DNA from 3 places in the Spirillospora sp. CA-142024 genome. Region 2 is predicted to be linked to each of the others. Evidence: riboswitches for the same ligand, from Rfam matches in the RefSeq annotation. Region 2 holds a riboswitch; each other region holds the start of a gene.
What was found. A riboswitch is a leader RNA that binds a small molecule or an ion and turns the genes downstream of it on or off. The one in region 2 is predicted to bind cyclic di-AMP.

Region 1 (6,026 bases), 2.3 Mb from region 2:
CGCCGCGTGCGGGTTCCGGGCCGCCGCCCGGGTCGAGCCCGGCGCGCCGCAGGAGGCGCGGAGACGTCATCAGGAGGTAGAGCAGGCACAGCGCCCCGGAGATGCCCAGCGCGCCCACGAGCGTGCCCCACAGGACGTCGTTGCGCTTGGCGTGGCCCAGCTCGTGCCCGACGATCGACTCGACCTGCGGGCGCGGCGACTTGAGCAGCGTGTCGTACAGGACGATGCGGCGCGTGGAGCCGAATCCGGACACGTAGGCGTTGAGCGACGTCGTCCTGCGGGACGCGTCGGCGACGAGGACGTCCTTGACGGGCACCCCGTCCCGGGCGGCCATCTCCAGCAGTTCGGTGCGCAGCTGCCCCTGCGGCAGCGAGTGGAACTTGTTGAACAGCGGCTCGACGGCGATCGGGTAGATGAACGAGACGAGGACGACGAGGACGAACCCGCCCGCGGCGGCGCCGGTCCACCAGTAGCGCGGGAAGCGGCGGACGAGGGCGTAGAGGAGCAGCAGCGCGATCGCGTACATCACCCAGGTGACGCCGAGGGACTTCAGCTGGTCCACAAGCCATGCGGGCCAGCTCTGCGTCGAGAGCCCGTACCGGCGCAGCACCGACTCGCTCCAGATGTCGAACGGCAGTCCGGCGATGCGCAGCAGCGTGGTCAGCGCCAGCGAGGCGACGATGACGCGGAGCCACCGGGGGCGGGGGCGGGCGGTGACCCAGCCCAGGAGACGGGCGCCCAGCGGGGTGAGGCCGAGGACGAGGATGAGCACGAGGCCGACGGCGAGTCCCGCGTAGGCGGGCGGGTTGACGGCCGAGTCGAACGCTTTGGAGCGGGCGATCTCGGCGGGGGTGAAGTCCAGGGCGGGGTCGGCCTTCACATGCCCGCCGGGGACGTGCCCGGGCAGCGGGTTCCACGGGGTGGTCAGGGCCAGGACGGCCGCGACCCCGGCGAAGAGCACGGCGGCGGAGAGGGCGGCGGCGATCCGGGGCCGCCGTGTCCGGTCCGGCCCGGACGGCGCCCGCGCCGTGGTGTCGGCGCGGCTCTGGCCGGCCTCCGTCTCGCTCATCCGAGCTCCTTCTTCACATAGTCACGCCACATGGCGGTGAAGCGGTCCCGGGTGAGGCCCAGCACGTCGCGCAGCGCGGTGGCCTCCGGGACGCGCCCGGCGGCCCGGTACAGCCGCACGAGCGTCGCCTCACCGTACCGGTCGGCCACCATCCGGCAGGCGAGCCATGCCTCCTGGTACGCCTGGGAGAGGCGCGGGGAGCCGCCGGCGAACTCGGCGGCGGCCGGGAGCGCGGACGGCACCCGCCCGGCGGCGACCTCGCGGTGCAGCTCGCCCGCCGCGGACCGGACGCCGATCTTGACGCGCCGGTAGCCGACATAGTCCGCGAAGCCCTCGATCAGCCACAGCGGGGTCCGCCGGTCCCGGGCGCCGCCCGTGGCGACGTGGGTGAGCTCGTGCGTCAGGACGACGTCGCGGCCGAGCTCGTTGAGGCGGCCGAACGTGCCGGGGGAGATGATGACGCGGTCCTCGCCGCGGCCGCCCGCGGCCGAAGGCGCCCCGGAGGGTGCGGGGGATCCTCCTCCCGCGGACCGCGCCGGCGGCGCGACGGTGGCGAGCGCGGCGATCTCGCCGAGGCTTTGCCCGGGGCCGGCGAGCGCGGAGGCGAGGCTCGCGTCGGCGGGGACGAGCGCGACGACCCGCTGCGCCCAACCCTTCCCGACGACGCCCGTGACGACCGGGACGGCGGCGTCCAGCCGCGCGGCGATGCCGTCGAGTCCGGCGGCGTCGCCGATGACGAGGCCGGCGCGCCCCCTGACTACGGTCAGGGGGCCGGCGTCCCAGATGTCGGCGTCGTCGGTGAGCCCGTGGGAGGTCCCGTCGCCGGCGATCGTCCAGGTCCCGGCGCGCGGGGTCAGCGTGAGGTAACGGGTGCGGCCCACATAGCCCTTGTCGAAGCCATGCAGCCGGTAGCGCATCTCGACGCGGACGACGGCGCTCTTCCCGTCCATGGCCTGGGTGGCGAGAAGCCGTTCCTGCCAGCCCTCCAGCGGAAGCTTCCGGAGGTTGTCGTACATGCGGGACTGGGCGTCCTGGAAGGCGGGAGGGGCGTCGCCCACCGTGGCGAGGAACGCCATGCGGTCGCCGTTCCGGACGGCGCGGGCCCGGTTGGCGAGGACGGTGGCGGCCCCCTCCGGGCTGATCGTCCCCGCGGCCCGGGAGGTGCGGGCGCCGGACGCGCCCGCAGACGCGGTCCCGCTCCCGGCGGACCGCGAGCCGAGCAGGGCGGCGCCTCCGGCGAGCAGCACGGCGGCCCCGCCCGCGCCCAGGGCGAGCACCCTGCGCCGCGTCACGGGGCCGTCCTGCCCACCGTCCGGCACGGCGTTTTCCAGCGCCGCGTCGTCCGGCACGGCGTCGTCCGGAACGGGGGCGTCCTGCACAGAGCCGTCCTGCCCGGGACCGTCCTTCATGGGCGCGATCCTATGCAGCCGGCGGGGGAGGCGGCGGCATCACGGCTTGTAGTCGGGGTAGCCGTAGCCGACGACGTCTCCGGTCGGGCGTTCCTTGATCTTGACGGCGTTGCCGGTGTTGCCCTCGACGGTCTCGACGGTGCCGTCGTCCACCTTCTTGATCACCATGCCGACGTGCCGGATGTCGTCGACGGACTTGCCGCCGTCCCAGGCATAGAAGACGATCGCGCCGGGCTTCGGCTCGGTCCCCCAGCGGCCGTTGTCCTGGAACCAGCGCGCGTGCGCGATCGTCCAGGCGTCGCTGCCGATCTGGTCGCTGAAGCCGATCTGGTCGCCGACCCAGGAGACGAACATGTCGCACCAGTTCGCGTCGCTGTAGCCGCTGAGGGAGCCGCCGTCGCGCGCGAGCGTCTGCCGCGCCCGGGAGGTGCCCATGTACCACTTCTGGAACTTGGTCTCGCCGCCGCCGTCCTCTCCGACGCCCACCTGGGACCGGGCGAGCTCGATGGCCTGCGCGGCGGTGGGGCGCGACTTCGACGACCTCCCGGACGGCTTCTTCGGCCGGCCTCTCGGCGCGTCCTTGCCGCGGGACGTCCTGGGCCCGTCCTTGGACGTGCTCTCGGACGAGCTCTTGGACGAGCCGCCGTGCGTCTTCTTCCCGGCGGTCAGGTCGGCCGCCGCGGACGCCGCGGGGCCGGAACCGAACGGCAGGACCGACGCCTGCGCGGTCGCGGCGGCGGTGCCGAGCACGGCGGCGCCGACGATGACGCCGCCGGTCGTCCGCCACGTGATGGACAGGGAGTGCGGCTTCCGGTGCTTGCCCGGGAGCTTCTTGCGGTGCGTGCGTGGCACGGGGGGTTCTCCTCGGCTTCCATGCCGCCTACCGGGTTAGCTGACGGGTTCGGGCATGGAAGGCGCCCTACGGCCCGCGGACAGGCCGATTCACCCCGAAAAAGGACACAGTGGGTCCCCGGCTCCGCGCCCGCCGCGCATGCGCGCAGGACGGTCCGCGGACTCGGCGGTGACGTGCACGGGGCACGCCGGTTCGGATGGGGGGCTCGGCGGGCGGGGGCGCCCGCGGAGCGCAGGGGGTGGTGGGGCGTGGCCGCACGATGGGCGGCCACGCCCAGGTAACGCTGCGGAATTCACTCCTTCGCTTCTTCCAGACGCCTACCGGGTTAGCTGACGGGTTCGGGCGTGGAAGTGGCCCTACGGCGGGCTCTCACCGGAACGGGGCCGGGAGAGACGCACCGATTCACCCCGGGTGCCGGAACCACCCGTCCAGGGAGGTTCCCCGGACTCCGGCCGATGTGGGTCCCCGGTTCCGCGCTGAGGCGGACTCGGCGCTGCCGCTGCGATCCTGGGGGCGAGATGGGGCCCGGCGCGGGACCTGTCTCCCGCGTGCGAAAGAGCGGCGCCTGTGTTGTGTGCGGACGGCTCCCAGTCCCGGGGCCCGTCCGGGGCCTGACCCGTGATCGCCGCCGTGGCAGCGCTCTCAGCGCCATGCACGCTGCGGGCGTGCGCACGGTGGGCCGGGCCGGCCATGGGTCTGCGTGCAGACCCGTGCGGCACTCTCCGGTGCCGCGGGACGGCACGTGGATCGCACCGTCCTCGGGGGGAGCGGCGCGTGGCTCGCGCCGCCGTCACGCGGCCGCTGGATGCGCCGCGTGTGACCGAAGCGCCTGGTGGGCGCCGCGGGACCATGGCGCATGGAGAGCGCCGTGAGTGGTGACAAGGTACCAAAGCCCCAACAGAAGGCAAACCCCCCCAAAATCAACAACGGACCAGGTCAAGCCCGGTCCGTTGTCGATGGAAGCCCCGCGCGGGGCCGCGGTGAGCGTCAGGGACGCCCGGCGCCGTAGTAGCTGCCGTGGCCGTCGACGGACGAGATCTTCACGACGTCGCCGGTGTGCGGGGCGTGGATCATCTGCCCGTTGCCGATGTACATGCCGACGTGGCCGAGGCCGCTGAAGAACACCAGGTCGCCGGGCTGAAGGTCCGCCTTGTCGACCCGCTTGGTGGCCGCGAACTGGGAGTTGGTGGTGCGGGTGATGTTGACGCCCGCGGCGGCCCACGCCTTCATCGTCAGGCCGGAGCAGTCGTAGGTGCTCGGGCCGGTGGCGCCGTACTCGTACGGCTTGCCCTTCTGGGCGAAGGCGAAGTTGAGCGCCACACGGGCCGGGCCGCTGGCCGGGCCGTTGTAGCTGCCGCCGGTGGGGCCCGAGCCGCTGGGCGTCCCGCCGCCGAGCCGGCCCACCAGAGCCTTCTGCTTGGCGACCTGCTTGTCGAGCTCCTGCTTCTGCTTCTTCAGGTCGCCCTGCTTCGACTTCACCTCGTTGTAGGCGGTCTTGGCCTGGGCCTGCTCGCGGCGGAGCCGCTGGGCGGTCGCGAGGAACTGGGTGAGCTGGGAGCTGCGCTCCTGAGACAGGTGGGAGAAGACGGCGGCCTGGTCCAGGATCGCCTGCGGGTCGTTGCTGCCGACGAAACCCGTCACGTCCGTCGAGTCGCCGTTCTTGTAGGCGGCGGCCGCCATCTTGGCGATCGCGGAGCGCTGCTCCTCGAAGGTCGCCTGCTCCTGCTTGCTCGCCTTGGTCGCCGCGTCGAGCTTCTTCTTGGCGACCTTGAGCTTCTCCATGTTCTGGTTGTACTGCTCGACCTTCTGGTCCATCAGGTCGTTGAGCTTGTCGAGCTTCTTCTGGGCCTGGGCCCTGGTCGGCTTGGGCTCCGCGTGCGCCACCACCGGGGCGGAGGCCAGGGAGACCGTCACGGTCAGGCAGGCGACGGCCGCCAGGCGACGGGAGACGCCTCGGGTCGCCGAGCCGCCCCTCCGGTCACGCTCCTGCGCTCTTTCCCCGATGAGATCATTGGCCACGGTCGGTCTCGCCCCTCTCGTCCACGACGTCAGCGGACGACACTAGCGACGGGCAACAGCTGCCACAACCGATTCGTCACTCTTTGATTGACATCCTTGGACATTGTCCACTTTTCGTGACGTCATGATCACTTAATGCGAGGCTTCCCTTATGACAGCCTTATGGGGGTCTTATGACCGGCGGCCCCAGGGCCGGCTCTAGGACCGGCCCAGCCGGCGCAGCAGGAGCGAGGACGGGCAGGGGCGCGCGTTGGCGCGCCGCGCCGCGTCGGCGACCTCCCGGTCGGACGACACCACCACGACGGACCGGCCCGGCGGCTCCGCCCGCACCAGCTCGCCGATCAGCTCGTCCGCGGTCTGCCCGGGCCGGCTGAACAGCACCCGGACGCCGCGCGGCGCGGCGATGGCCACCGGCGCGTCCAGCTCCGCGCCGTCGAACACGCACGTCACCTCGGCGCGCGTCTGCGCGGCCAGGCCGCCGAGCCCGGACAGCAGCCGGTTGCGCTGATCCGACAACGGCAGCTCGCCGTACCCGGTCTTCGTCACGTTGTAGCCGTCCACCACCAGATGCACCTGCGGCAGCGTGAGCAGCCGGTCGAGCAGCTGCGGATCGCTGTCGGACAACGCCCGGCCGGGGAGCGCGCGATGCGCCGGCCGGTCCGGCTCCGCCCCGCCG
Region 2 (6,026 bases):
GGTCAACACGATCATCGGCGCGCAGGCCCTCGACGAGCTGCTCGGGGTCCCCTCCTCGGCCGGGATCGTCGCCATCTCGGTGCTCCAGGGCCTGCTCGTCGTGTTCGGGTACAACATGATCCACTTCGTGAACCGGATCGGCAGCGTCCTGCTGGGCGTGCTGTTCCTGTCGATCACGGTGGTGGCGCTGACCAAGGCGCACTGGACCACGCACTCCGACCCGCACGCGCCGTTCTTCGTCGGCACGACCGGCGGCTGGATCACCTCCGCCGGATACTTCTTCTCCTTCCTGCTGGCCTGGGCGCCCTTCGCCTCCGACTACTCCCGCTACCTGCCCGCGAGCACGTCCGGACGGCGGGTCCGGCTCAACACCGCGGCGGGCAACTTCTGCGCGATCTTCTGGCTCGGCGCCGTCGGGGCGCTGGTCGCCAGTGCCGCCGGCCAGGCCGGCGTCATCGAATCGGTCAAGCACCTGACCGGCGACTTCGCCCCGCTGGCGATGCTCACCATCGTCGTCTCGACGTTCCCGGTGAACGGACTCAACCTGTACGGGGGCGCGATCTCACTGCTCACGCTGCGAGCCCCGGTCTCGCGCAGGACCGCCGCGGTCATCGCCACCGTCCTGACGATGGTGCTCTCGCTGTGGCTGGGCGGCGACATCTACGCCAAGTTCCACGACTTCCTCGTCGCGTCCGGCTACCTCATCGCGCCCTGGGTGACCGTCGTCTTCCTCGACCTGCGCGGCGTCCCTGCCGTTCTGGACGTCCAACGCCTGGACCGGCCCGATCGCCCACGCCCACCCGGGCCTCGGCGACGTGTCCTACTACATCGGCGGTGCCGCAGCCGCCGTGGTCTACCTGCTCACCTACCGGCTGTCGCCGCTCTCCGGATCCCTGCGCCGGCACGGCCGCCACGCCGGGCACCCGGCACAGGCCGGGCTCTCCGAGTCGGGAGCCTCGTCGATCCAGACCGGCTAGCCGCACGGGCACCTTCCGGTGCCGAGCCGACGACCTCGGCGATCACGCGGTCGCTCCATCCGTGGCGCTTCTCCGCTCGCGAGGTCCGGGGGGCCGCAGGTCGCGGCCCCCTGAGGCGCGCCGGTCAACTCGACGGCGACGGTGCCGGCGGCGGGCGGTGCGGAGGGTGCGGAGATGACTCCTCCCCTGCGCCTGGTGGTGGCGTGGCCCTGGCGGCGACCTCCTACAATTTGTAGGAGCACATGCCCTGATCGTTGAGAGTCGCGGAGGCATCGAATGACCCCACATGACGGCCATGGATCCGATCAGCACACCGCCGTCGGGCACGGCGAACATGAACACCATGAGGGCGGGCATGGCGCGCACGGGCATGCCGGGCCGGTGTCCTGGGCGATGGCGGCGCAGGCGACGCTGCACTGCCTGACCGGGTGCGCCATAGGCGAGGTGCTCGGCATGGTGATCGGGACGGCGCTGGGGTGGTCGAACATGGCGACGATCGTCGCGGCGGTGATCCTGGCGTTCGTGTTCGGGTACGCGTTGACCATGCGCGGCGTCCTGAAGGCGGGGTTGTCGCTGCGGGCGGCCTTCGGTGTGGCGCTGGCGGCGGACACCGTGTCGATCGCGGTCATGGAGGTCTTGGACAATGCGAGCATGATGGTGATCCCGGGCGCGATGGAGGCCGGTCTGGGGGATCCGCTGTTCTGGGGAGCGCTCGCGGTCGCCTTTGCCGTCGCCTTCGTGGTCACCACGCCGGTCAATCGCTGGATGATCGGCCAGGGCAGGGGGCACGCCGTGGTTCACCAGTACCACCACTGAGGTCGCCCTGTTCCCGTGGTGTGCCGGCTCTCCGGCACAATGTGGGCAAGGACGGAGGTGGCGTGTGGCCGGATTGGGCGGATCGCTTGAGCGTTCCATCATGGACGTGCTGTGGGCGGCGCCTGGCCCGCTTCGGATTCGCGAGCTTCTGTCGAAGCTGAACGAGAATGCCGACAAGACGCTGGCCTACAACACCGTGCAGACCGTGGCCGAACGTCTGGCGCAGAAGGGTCTGCTGCAGCGCACTCAGGACGGGATCGCTTTCCGCTACAGCCCCACCCGTGCCCGCGAGGAGTACGCGGTCGAGTTGATGCTGGACGCGCTGACCGAGACGTCCGACCACGGCGCCATCCTTGCCAGGTTCGCCGAAAGCGTTCCCGCCGAGGACGCCCGCCATCTGCTGGACGCCCTGCGCCGGCGGGCGTCCGGCGAGGGCGAGACGTGATCTTCCTGGTGGCCGGGCTGATCGCCTCGGCGGTGTTGCTGGGGTGCCTGGCCGGGCCCGTCCTGGACCGGGCGCAGCGTTCCGCCGCCGCCCCCGGGATCGCCATCGCCTGCTGGGTGGCCGCCCTCGCCGGCACCCTCATCGCCGGCACCGGGATGGTCATGGTCGCGCTGCTCTCTCCGCCGGGGCCCGGCCACGGGTTTCTTGAGCGGTTGCGTGACTGCGTGCCCCACCATGGGGATCTGGCGATCATCTTGGCGGCCGCCGCGAGCCTGGTGCTGCTGACGGCCTGCGGCTCCCGGCTGGCCCGCGGCCTGCCCCGGCTCGTCCGGGCCGTCCGGCATCGGCGGCGGCACAGGGAGATGCTGCGCCTGGTCGCCCGGCAGGACGGGCGGCACGCCGATGTGCTGGTCCTCGATCACCCCGTTCCGGTGGCCTACTCGCTGCCCGCGCGCCGGCGCGCGATCGTCGTCAGCAGCGGGGCCAAGGACGCGCTCAGCCAGGCCGAGTTCGGGGCGGTTCTGGCGCATGAGCGGGCCCATCTGCGCCAGCGGCACCACGCGCTGCTGCTGATGCTCGATCTGGCGCATGCCCTGCTGCCGTGGCTGCCGACCGTCCGGCGGGCCAAGGCGAGGCTTCCGCTGCTGCTGGAGATGGCCGCCGACGACGCCGCGGCGCGGACCTGCGGGAGGCGGGCATTGGTGGACGCCCTCTGCCGCCTCGCCGCAGCGCCCGGCGTGGCCGGGGCTTTGGGGGCGACGGGCGGATCGGGCGCCGGGGCCCTGGTGGAACGTGTGCGGCGGCTGGAGTCGGCCGGCCCGGCGAAGCCGCATCAGATCCTCCGGCTGGCCACCTCCGTGTTCGTGACGACCGCGGTCGCGGCGCCCCTCGTGGTGGCCTCCCTCGCACTCGTGAGGCTGGCGGTGAGCTGCTGAGGCCACCGGGGCGAATGAGCTGAATCGTCCACTTGGGTGGCGAATGAGGGCACGATCTCCTACGCTCCGTAGGAGACATCGCGCGGCGTCCCCGCCGGGGACAGCGATGGTCACGCCGAATCCTGCGGACACCCCCACCCAGGAACCGGGGACCCGATCTTCACCGGGGTGAATCCGTCCCTCTGCGGACGGTAGGGCGACTCCGGCCCGAACCCGACAGCTCACCCGGTAGGCGCCACAGGAGAGGACACTTCATGCAGCGACGAGCTGCCGTATTCCGAACGTCGGCCCGCCGCCGGATCATCACGGGCACGGCGTTGACGGCATCGCTGGCCCTCTCCGCAGGGCTTCTGGCCCCTGCGCCGGCCTGGGCGGAGCCCAAGCCCACACGCAAGGAGCTGACCGCCCAGCAGAAGAAGCTCGCCGACGAGGCGGAGAAGCTCAGCGAGCAGTACAACGGGCTGCGGGAGCGGCTGCGGCAGGCGCAGCGCGCGGCCAAGGTCGCCCAGGGCAGTGCCGCCCGCCAGAAGAAGTTGCTGGAAGAGGCCCGCGCCCGCATGGTCAAGGTCGCGGCGGACAGCTACAAGAACGGCCCGTCCGACCCGGCGGCCGCGTTCGCGTCCGCCGATGACCCGCAGGCGATCCTGGACCGATCGGCCACCCTGAACTACTTCGCCCGCCAGGACGGCGGCCGCGTGGCCCAGCTGCTGCAGACGATGCAGTCCGCCGAACGCGCCCGCAAGTCGGCCGAAGCGCGCGCGAACCAGGTCCGTCAGATCACCGACGAGGCGAAGAAGAAGCGGCGCGAACTCCAGGCCAAGCTGAAGAAGGTCGAAGCCAAGCTGGGGGCCGGCCCTACCGGTCGCGTCAACGGCGGACCGGTTCCCAGTGTGGATGCCGGGGGCGCCTCGGCCAAGGCCATGGGCGCGGTCCGGGCGGCCCTGAGCCAGCTCGGCGTCCCTTACTCCTGGGGCGGCGGCAACGCGTCGGGCCCGTCCTATGGCACCGCGCAGGGCGCCAACATCAAGGGCTTCGACTGCTCCGGACTGACCCTCTACGCCTACGCCCAGGTCGGCATCAGCCTCGGCCACTACACCGGCAGCCAGTACAACGCCGGAACCCACGTGAGCATGAGCCAGCTCAAGCCCGGTGACCTGGTGTTCTTCTACAGCGACCTGCACCACATGGGCATGTACATCGGCAATGGAAAGATGGTCCACGCGCCGCAGACCGGCGACGTCGTCAAGATCGCCCCGATTGGCGGACGCCCCTTCGCCGGCGGGGTCAGAGTCGCCTGACCGCAACGACCGAGCAGGTGGGAGGGCTGAAGCAGGTGCCGGAGCGGTGGCCGCGTAGAAGATCCTCGAAGCTGTCGTGGGGTCTGCTTCTGCTCTTCTGCGTGCTCGCGATGCACGGCTTCCAGGCGTCGCCGAGCCCGACGGAGATGACCGGTGTCCCGCTGACGTCCATGAGCGCCGGCCACCATGACCCGGCACCGATGGCGGCGGCGAACCACCGGGCGGCGGGCGACGACCAGCCCGGCCACCACCACAATGATCACCCGGGTGGTGGGATCTGCCTGGCGATCTTGACGATGCTGCTGCTCGTCATGACGGCCGTCGCCCTGTACGGGCGGAAGCCGATCGCGGTGGTCGTGCGGATCCTGACCAGAACACGGATTCTGCTCGTCGGGCGGCCGCCGCCGAGACCGTCCCTCCACCGGCTGAGCGTGCTGAGGCTGTGACCGGCCCTCGGCGCATTCCGTATGCGCCAACGGCCCTGAACACACCCTCACCACGAAAGGCTCCGACCAACCATGAAGCGTGTATTCACGCTCGCCATCGTTCCCGCGCTCGCGATCTCTCTGGCCGCGTGCGGTGACGACAACGACTCCGGCTCGATGTCCGGTCACTCCATGTCGGCCAGTGCGTCGCCGTCCTCGGCCGCGCAAGCGCACAACGACCAGGACGTCATGTTCGCCCAGATGATGATCCCGCATCACCGCCAGGCGATCGAGATGGCCGGCCTCGCCGCCACCCGTGCCTCCTCGGCCGAGGTGAAGCGCCTCGCCTCCGACATCAAGAAGGCCCAGGACCCCGAGATCCAGCAGCTGACGGGCTGGCTGACCTCCTGGGGCGCGTCTGTACCCTCGCCGGGGATGGGCTCTATGAACCATGGGGGCATGGAACATGGCGGCATGGACGGCATGATGAGCGAGAAGGACATGAAGGAGCTGGAGTCCGCCAAGGGCCAGGCGTTCGACAAGTCCTTCCTGGAGATGATGATCAAGCATCACCAGGGCGCCGTGACGATGGCCAAGACCGAACAGGCCTCCGGTCAGTTCCCCGCGGCCAAGGCCATGGCCGACGGCATCGTCTCCTCGCAGTCCGCCGAAATCGCCAAGATGCGGGCGCTCCTGCAAAAGATGTAGGACGTCCACGCTAGAGAGGGAAGGGCGAGGTCGAGCACGCCCGCCCTTCCCTCAGGCGCACCGATGCCGGCGAAACATGGTCCACCTCGTGGCGCGGATCGCCCGACCGCGGCGGCTCCATGACCACCCCTCAAAGAACATCCCTACGCAACAGGCCAAGGCCTCCCAGAAACCGGCCCTTCCGTGGCCTGACCCGGCGTTCCGGGGATGAGCCGGCCGGTGGGCTAGCGGAAGGTCCAGAACCGGGTCGTTCCGGCTCCGCTCGTGGTGGCGAAGCTCTGCCCGTTGGGGGCGAACGTCACGGTCTGGTCCTGGTCGGAGTCACCGGGAAGCGTCGCGGTGTTGCGCCGTGTCGGGACGTGCCAGAGCCGGATGTTCTTCTCGTCGGCGCTGACCAGGGTGTCGCCGTCCGGGCTGAACGC
Region 3 (6,026 bases), 1.1 Mb from region 2:
ATACTCGCTCGCTCAGTTGCTTTTCAAAAAGCTAACTCTTAAGCTTTTTGGCATGGCAACGACTCTACTGCTCACGAACGGGCTCGTCATCGACACCGCACCCGAGCCGAAAGTCTTGGGAAACGCCGACGTGCTCGTCGAGGACGGACGCATCTCCGCAGTTGGCCCCGATCTGGCCGCTCCGGCGGGCGCCGAGGTCATCGACGTGACCGGGCGCATCGTCATGCCCGGGTTCGTCGACACCCACCGGCACACCTGGCAGGCGGGGATCCGCGCGATCCTCCCCGACACCGACCTCCCCGCCTACCTGCAGCGCGTACTCGGCGAACTGGCGCCCCGGTACCGTCCCGAGGACGTGTACGCCGGGACGCTCGCCGGCGCGCTGGAGTGCCTCGACTCGGGCATCACGACCCTGGTCGACTGGTCGCACATCCAGCTCAGCCCCGGCCACACCGAGGCGAACGTCGCCGCGCTGCGCGCCTCCGGCATCAGGGCCGTGTTCGGCTACTGCTACGGCGGCGACGGCGACCTCGACGCGCTCGCCGCCGAGACGTCCCGCGTCCACCGCGAGTACGCCGACGGGACGATCACCATGGCGCTGGCCGCGCTCGGCCCCGAGATCGCGGGCGAGGAGCGCGCGCTGGCCGAATGGCGGCTGGCCCGCGACCTCGGGCTCCCGGTCACCGCGCACATGGGCGGCCACGGCGCCGAGAGCGCCGCGCGCGGGCTGGCGTTCCTCGGCGGCAACGGGCTGATGGACCACCCGACGACGTACGTGCACGCCAACTTCTACACCGACGAGGCGCTCAAGCGGATCGCCGGCGCCGGTGGCACGGTGTCCGTCGCGCCCGGCGTCGAGGCCGCCCTGAACATCGGTGCGCCGCCCACCGGACGGGCCCGTGCCGCGGGCGCCCCGACCGGCCTCGGCGCCGACACGGTCGCCAGCTGCCCCGGCGACATGTTCAGCATGATGCGGGCCGCCTACTTCCTTGAGCGCGGGCGCCCCGATGCCGCCGGCGTCGGGTTCACCGTGGCCGACGCGCTGAGGACGGCCACGATCGAGGGCGCCGAGGTCGCGGGGCTCGCGGACGTCACCGGGTCGCTGGCGCCGGGCAAGCAGGCCGACCTCCTCGTCCTGCGCACCGACACGTTCGGCGTGGCGGCGGCCCACGACCCGATCGCGGCCGTGGTCCTGTCGGCGGACACGCGCAACGTCGACACCGTCCTCGTCGGCGGCCGGGTGGTCAAGCGCGGGGGAGTGCTGCAGGACCAGGACGTCCCGTCCCTGCTGACCTCCCTGGCGGACTCCGCCGCGCGCCTCGCCGCCGCCTGAGGCGGATAATGCGGCGGGATTCGTGGGCGGCGCGTGGCATGCTGAGCGTCGTGGAGCCCGAGATTACGATCCGTGTCGCCGACGAGCTGCTGATGTTCCTGCCCGCCGCGCGGCGGGAGGCCGTGACCCGGATGCCCCACGACGGGACCTCGACGCTGGGGCACCTCGTGGAGTCGCTCGGCGTGCCGCTGCCCGAGGCGGGGCCGATGACCGTCGACGGTGAGCCGGCCGGGCCCGCCACCCGGCCGGACGCCGGCGCGGAGGCGGACGTGGCGGCCGTCCCGCGCCCGCAGCCCGTGCCGCTGGAGCCGGGGCAGGTCGCGCCCCGCTTCCTCCTGGACGTTCACCTGGGCACGCTCGCCCGGCGGATGCGCCTGCTCGGCCTGGACACCGCCTACCACAACGACATGGACGACCCGGCGCTGGTCGTCCAGGCCAACGAGGAACGCCGCGTCCTGCTCACTCAGGACCGCGGGCTGCTCCGCCGCCGCGCGCTGTGGTTCGGCGCGTACGTCCGCGGCTCCCGGCCGGACGACCAGCTCCGCGACCTGCTCGACCGTTTCGCCCCCGTCCTGAGCCCGTGGACGCGCTGCACCGCCTGCAACGGCGAACTGGTGCCGGTCGACAAAGAGGAGATCGAACGGCACCTCGAAGCGGGCACCCGCCGCAGCTACGACGTCTACGGCCGCTGCGCCGACTGCGGGCAGGTGTACTGGCGCGGCGCGCACGGCGACCACCTGGAGGAGATCGTCCGGGAGTCGACGCGGCTGGTCGACGCCATTCGGGGTAACGATCGGACAAGGGCCGCCGTGACGGAGGGGAGCTGATCGCGATCGATCTCGTGGTCGTGGGCGCGGCGATCATCTCGGCCGGGCGGCTGCTGGGCGCGCAGCGGGCCGAGCCGCCGCACATGGCGGGCGGCTGGGAGCTGCCCGGTGGAAAGGTCGATCCGGGCGAGTCGGACGAGGACGCCCTGGTCCGCGAGTGCCACGAGGAACTCGCCGTCAAGGTGCGCCTGGGCCGCCGCGTCGGCGGCGACTGGCGGCTGAGCGACCGCGCCCTCCTGCGCGTCTGGACCGCCGAGATCGTCGAAGGCGAGCCGCAGGCCCTGGAACACCTGGCCCTGCGCTGGCTGGCCCCGCACGAGGCCTACGACGTCGACTGGCTTCCGGGCGACCGTCCCGTCATCGGCGCCCTCGTCCGCGAGGGCCTCTTAGGAGGATGAATACAAGGGCCTCCCGCCGCGCCGCGGGAGGCCCCTGTACGTCTCGGGGCGGTGGCGTCAGGTGATGCGGTTGGCGCCGGCGAAGTCGGAGCGGTCGGAAAGATTGGAGATCTTCACCACATCGCCGGTCTGCGGGGCGTGCAGGAACTTGCCGTCACCGAGGTAGATGCCCATGTGGTGCAGGTTGCTGCCGAAGTACACCAGGTCGCCGGAGCGCAGCTCGCCGCGCGAGACCTTCGTGCCCAGCGCGAAGAGGTCGCCGGTGTAGTGCGGCAGGCCGGACTTGCCGACCTGCGCGTAGGCCCAGACGACGAGACCGGAGCAGTCGAAGCTGCTCGGCCCGGCGGCGGCCCACACGTACGGGCTGCCGAGCTTGGTGAGCGCCTTGCGGGCCATCTTCGCGGGCAGCCCGGAGCCCTTCACGGTCGCGGTGAGGCCGGTGCGCGGGTCGCTGACGTGGGTGGTGGTCAGCTTGTCGAGCCGCTTCATCACCTCGGCGACCTTGGCCTTGGCGGCCCCGCGGGCCTGCTTGGCGTCGTCCCACGCCTTCTTGAGCTGGGCGGTCTTGGCCTCCGCGGTGCGCTGCGCGGCGTCGGCCTGCGCGATCTGCTTCTTCAGCGCGAGGACGGCGGCCGCCTGGTTCTGCGCGAGGTAGGCGCGGTCGGACAGCCCGTCCGCCGATCCGCCGGAACCGAAGAGCACGTCCGGACCGCCGGCCATGTAGTTCGCCGCGGCCATCCGGCCGAGCTGCTCGCGGGCCGGCTCGGCCAGGGTGCGCAGGCGCTGCGCCTCCGCGGTGGCGGCCTGCTGCGCCTTCTTGGCCTTGCCGAAGTCGACGCGCGCCTTGTTGAACTTCTCGGTGAGGATCTCGGCTTCCTCGTTCAGCGCGTCCAGGGTCTTGCGCAGGCCCTTCTCCGTCGTCGGGGTCGGGCTGGGCGACGACGCGGCGGCGAGCCGGAACGGCTGCGCGGCGTGTGCGGTGACGGGCGGGGCGGCGCCGAGGCCGGCCAGGAGCATGGTGACGATGGCGGCGGGCGCAAGGCGGCGCCGCCGGCGAAGATCCGGAGCCAAGCCGGTGTTCTCCTCTCCTCGTACGCCTACCGGGTTAGCTGACGGGTTCGGGCCAGGAGTCGCCCTACGACGTGCGTCGATTCACCCCAGGGGTTTGGGTCCCCGGTTCTCCCGCGATCGGGAGATTCGGCGTTCCGGCCGCAGCCCCGGGGGGAGGGGCTCCGGACGACCGGATCACGGGCAGATTACAAAGGATGAGCAAAGTTGGCCAATCGGGGCTCCTGTGAGAGCTGGTGCGAACGACGCGTAAAGGGTGGTACGCACCGCCGAGTAGAATGGATCGGTGCCGCGCGTCTGCGGCGACTCCCGAACTCTCACGCAAGGCGAACCCGCATGCCCATCTCCACGCGCGACGACCTCCGGAACGTCGCGATCGTCGCCCACGTCGACCACGGCAAGACGACGCTGGTCGACGCCATGCTCTGGCAGTCCGGGGCCTTCCGCGAGAACCAGGACGTCGACGACCGGGTGCTCGACTCCAACGATCTTGAACGCGAGAAGGGGATCACCATTCTCGCGAAGAACACCGCCGTCAAGCACAACGGGCTGACGATCAACATCATCGACACCCCCGGCCACGCCGACTTCGGCGGCGAGGTCGAGCGCGGGCTGTCCATGGTGGACGGCGTCGTCCTGCTGGTGGACGCGAGCGAGGGCCCGCTCCCGCAGACCCGGTTCGTGCTCCGCAAGGCGCTCGGCGCGCGGCTGCCGGTGATCCTGGTCGTGAACAAGACCGACCGTCCCGACGCCCGCATCGACGAGGTCGTGGACGAGACGTACGAGCTGTTCATGGACCTCGACGCCGACGAGGACCAGATCGACTTCCCGATCGTGTACGCGTCCGGCCGTGCCGGGCGGGCCTCGCTCGGCAAGCCCGCCGACGGGGCCATGCCGGACAGTGATGACCTGGAGCCGCTGTTCAAGGTCATCACCGAGACGATCCCGGCGCCGTCCTACGACCCGGACGCGCCCCTCCAGGCGCACGTGACGAACCTCGACGCCTCCAGCTACCTCGGCCGCATCGCGCTGTGCCGGGTGCACGCCGGCACGATCAAGAAGGGCCAGCAGGTCGCCTGGTGCCGGCACGACGGCAGCGTCGAGCGGGTGAGGATCACCGAGCTGCTGATGACCGAGGCGCTCGCCCGCAAGCCGGCCGACGAGGCCGGGCCGGGCGACATCATCGCGATCGCCGGCATCCCCGACATCATGATCGGTGACACCATCGCCGACGCCGAGGACCCGCGCCCGCTGCCGCTGATCACGGTGGACGAGCCGGCGATCTCGATGACGATCGGCACCAACACCGGGCCGATGGCCGGCCGCGAGAAGGGCACCAAGGTCACCGCCCGCATGGTCAAGGACCGGCTCGACCGCGAGCTGGTCGGCAACGTGTCGATCCGGGTGCTCCCGACCGAGCGTCCCGACGCCTGGGAGGTGCAGGGCCGCGGCGAGCTGGCCCTGGCGATCCTGGTCGAGAACATGCGCCGCGAGGGCTACGAGCTGACCGTCGGCAAGCCGCAGGTCGTCGCCAAGGACATCGACGGCAAGCGGCACGAGCCGGTCGAGCGGCTCACCGTCGACATCCCCGAGGAGCACCTCGGCGCCGTCACGCAGCTGATGGCGGTCCGCAAGGGCCGCATGGAGCACATGACGAACCACGGCACCGGCTGGATCCGGATGGAGTTCCTCGTCCCGGCCCGCGGCCTGATCGGGTTCCGCACCGAGTTCATGACCGAGACGCGCGGCACCGGCATGGCGCACCACGTCTTCGAGGACTACGAGCCCTGGTTCGGCGAGCTGCGCACCCGCCCGTCCGGGTCGCTGGTCGCCGACCGCTCCGGCGCCGCCACCGCGTACGCGATCACGAACCTGCAGGAGCGCGGGACGTTCTTCGTCGGCCCGACCACCGAGGTGTACGAGGGCATGATCGTCGGGGAGAACTCCCGTTCCGACGACATGGACGTCAACATCACCAAGGAGAAGAAGCTCACGAACATGCGCTCCTCCACCGGTGACGAGCTGGAGCGGCTCACCCCGCCCCGGAACCTGTCGCTTGAGGAGGCGCTGGAGTTCTGCCGCGAGGACGAGTGCGTCGAGGTCACCCCGACCGCCGTCCGCATCCGCAAGGTCGTCCTGGACGCCAAGGAGCGCGAGCGCACGCGCGCCCGCACCAAGCGGGCCGGCTGACCCGGAGAAGACCAGGCGTTACGGCGGACCGACGTTACGGCTGACCGCGGCGGACCGAGCTTTCCGGCCGACCGAGCGCCGAAGGGGACGGGGGCCGTCCGGTACCGGGCGGCCCCCGTTCGCATGTCCGGACCATGAAAAGACGGCGGCCCCGGGGATCGGATCCCCGGGGCCGCCGTTCGCCGTGGCCTGCCGTCAGGCCAGCTGGAT

Region 1: linked by a shared signal. The riboswitch ahead of ACQPZP_RS15390 (CHAP domain-containing protein) and the one ahead of ACQPZP_RS04125 (NlpC/P60 family protein) in region 2 are both predicted to bind cyclic di-AMP.
Region 3: linked by a shared signal. The riboswitch ahead of ACQPZP_RS09225 (NlpC/P60 family protein) and the one ahead of ACQPZP_RS04125 (NlpC/P60 family protein) in region 2 are both predicted to bind cyclic di-AMP.

What each region holds. Positions count from the first base shown of each region.
Region 1 covers NZ_CP192077.1:3,163,369-3,169,394, forward strand. Annotated here, with positions in the region: gene ACQPZP_RS15380 (M48 family metallopeptidase) at 1-1,069, opposite strand, end outside; gene ACQPZP_RS15385 (hypothetical protein) at 1,066-2,478, opposite strand; gene ACQPZP_RS15390 (CHAP domain-containing protein) at 2,518-3,330, opposite strand; cyclic di-AMP (ydaO/yuaA leader) riboswitch at 3,340-3,509, opposite strand; cyclic di-AMP (ydaO/yuaA leader) riboswitch at 3,631-3,834, opposite strand; gene ACQPZP_RS15395 (NlpC/P60 family protein) at 4,319-5,350, opposite strand; gene ACQPZP_RS15400 (NYN domain-containing protein) at 5,549-6,026, opposite strand, start outside.
Region 2 covers NZ_CP192077.1:815,911-821,936, forward strand. Annotated here, with positions in the region: gene ACQPZP_RS04105 (purine-cytosine permease family protein) at 1-1,213, shown strand, start outside; gene ACQPZP_RS04110 (DUF4396 domain-containing protein) at 1,254-1,793, shown strand; gene ACQPZP_RS04115 (BlaI/MecI/CopY family transcriptional regulator) at 1,858-2,238, shown strand; gene ACQPZP_RS04120 (M56 family metallopeptidase) at 2,235-3,173, shown strand; cyclic di-AMP (ydaO/yuaA leader) riboswitch at 3,277-3,424, shown strand; gene ACQPZP_RS04125 (NlpC/P60 family protein) at 3,428-4,471, shown strand; gene ACQPZP_RS04130 (DUF6153 family protein) at 4,489-4,917, shown strand; gene ACQPZP_RS04135 (DUF305 domain-containing protein) at 4,990-5,604, shown strand; gene ACQPZP_RS04140 (WD40 repeat domain-containing serine/threonine protein kinase) at 5,829-6,026, opposite strand, start outside.
Region 3 covers NZ_CP192077.1:1,898,566-1,904,591, forward strand. Annotated here, with positions in the region: gene ACQPZP_RS09210 (amidohydrolase family protein) at 53-1,333, shown strand; gene ACQPZP_RS09215 (Mut7-C RNAse domain-containing protein) at 1,372-2,160, shown strand; gene ACQPZP_RS09220 ((deoxy)nucleoside triphosphate pyrophosphohydrolase) at 2,166-2,558, shown strand; gene ACQPZP_RS09225 (NlpC/P60 family protein) at 2,616-3,629, opposite strand; cyclic di-AMP (ydaO/yuaA leader) riboswitch at 3,637-3,771, opposite strand; gene typA (translational GTPase TypA) at 3,963-5,816, shown strand; gene ACQPZP_RS09235 (FHA domain-containing protein) at 6,012-6,026, opposite strand, start outside.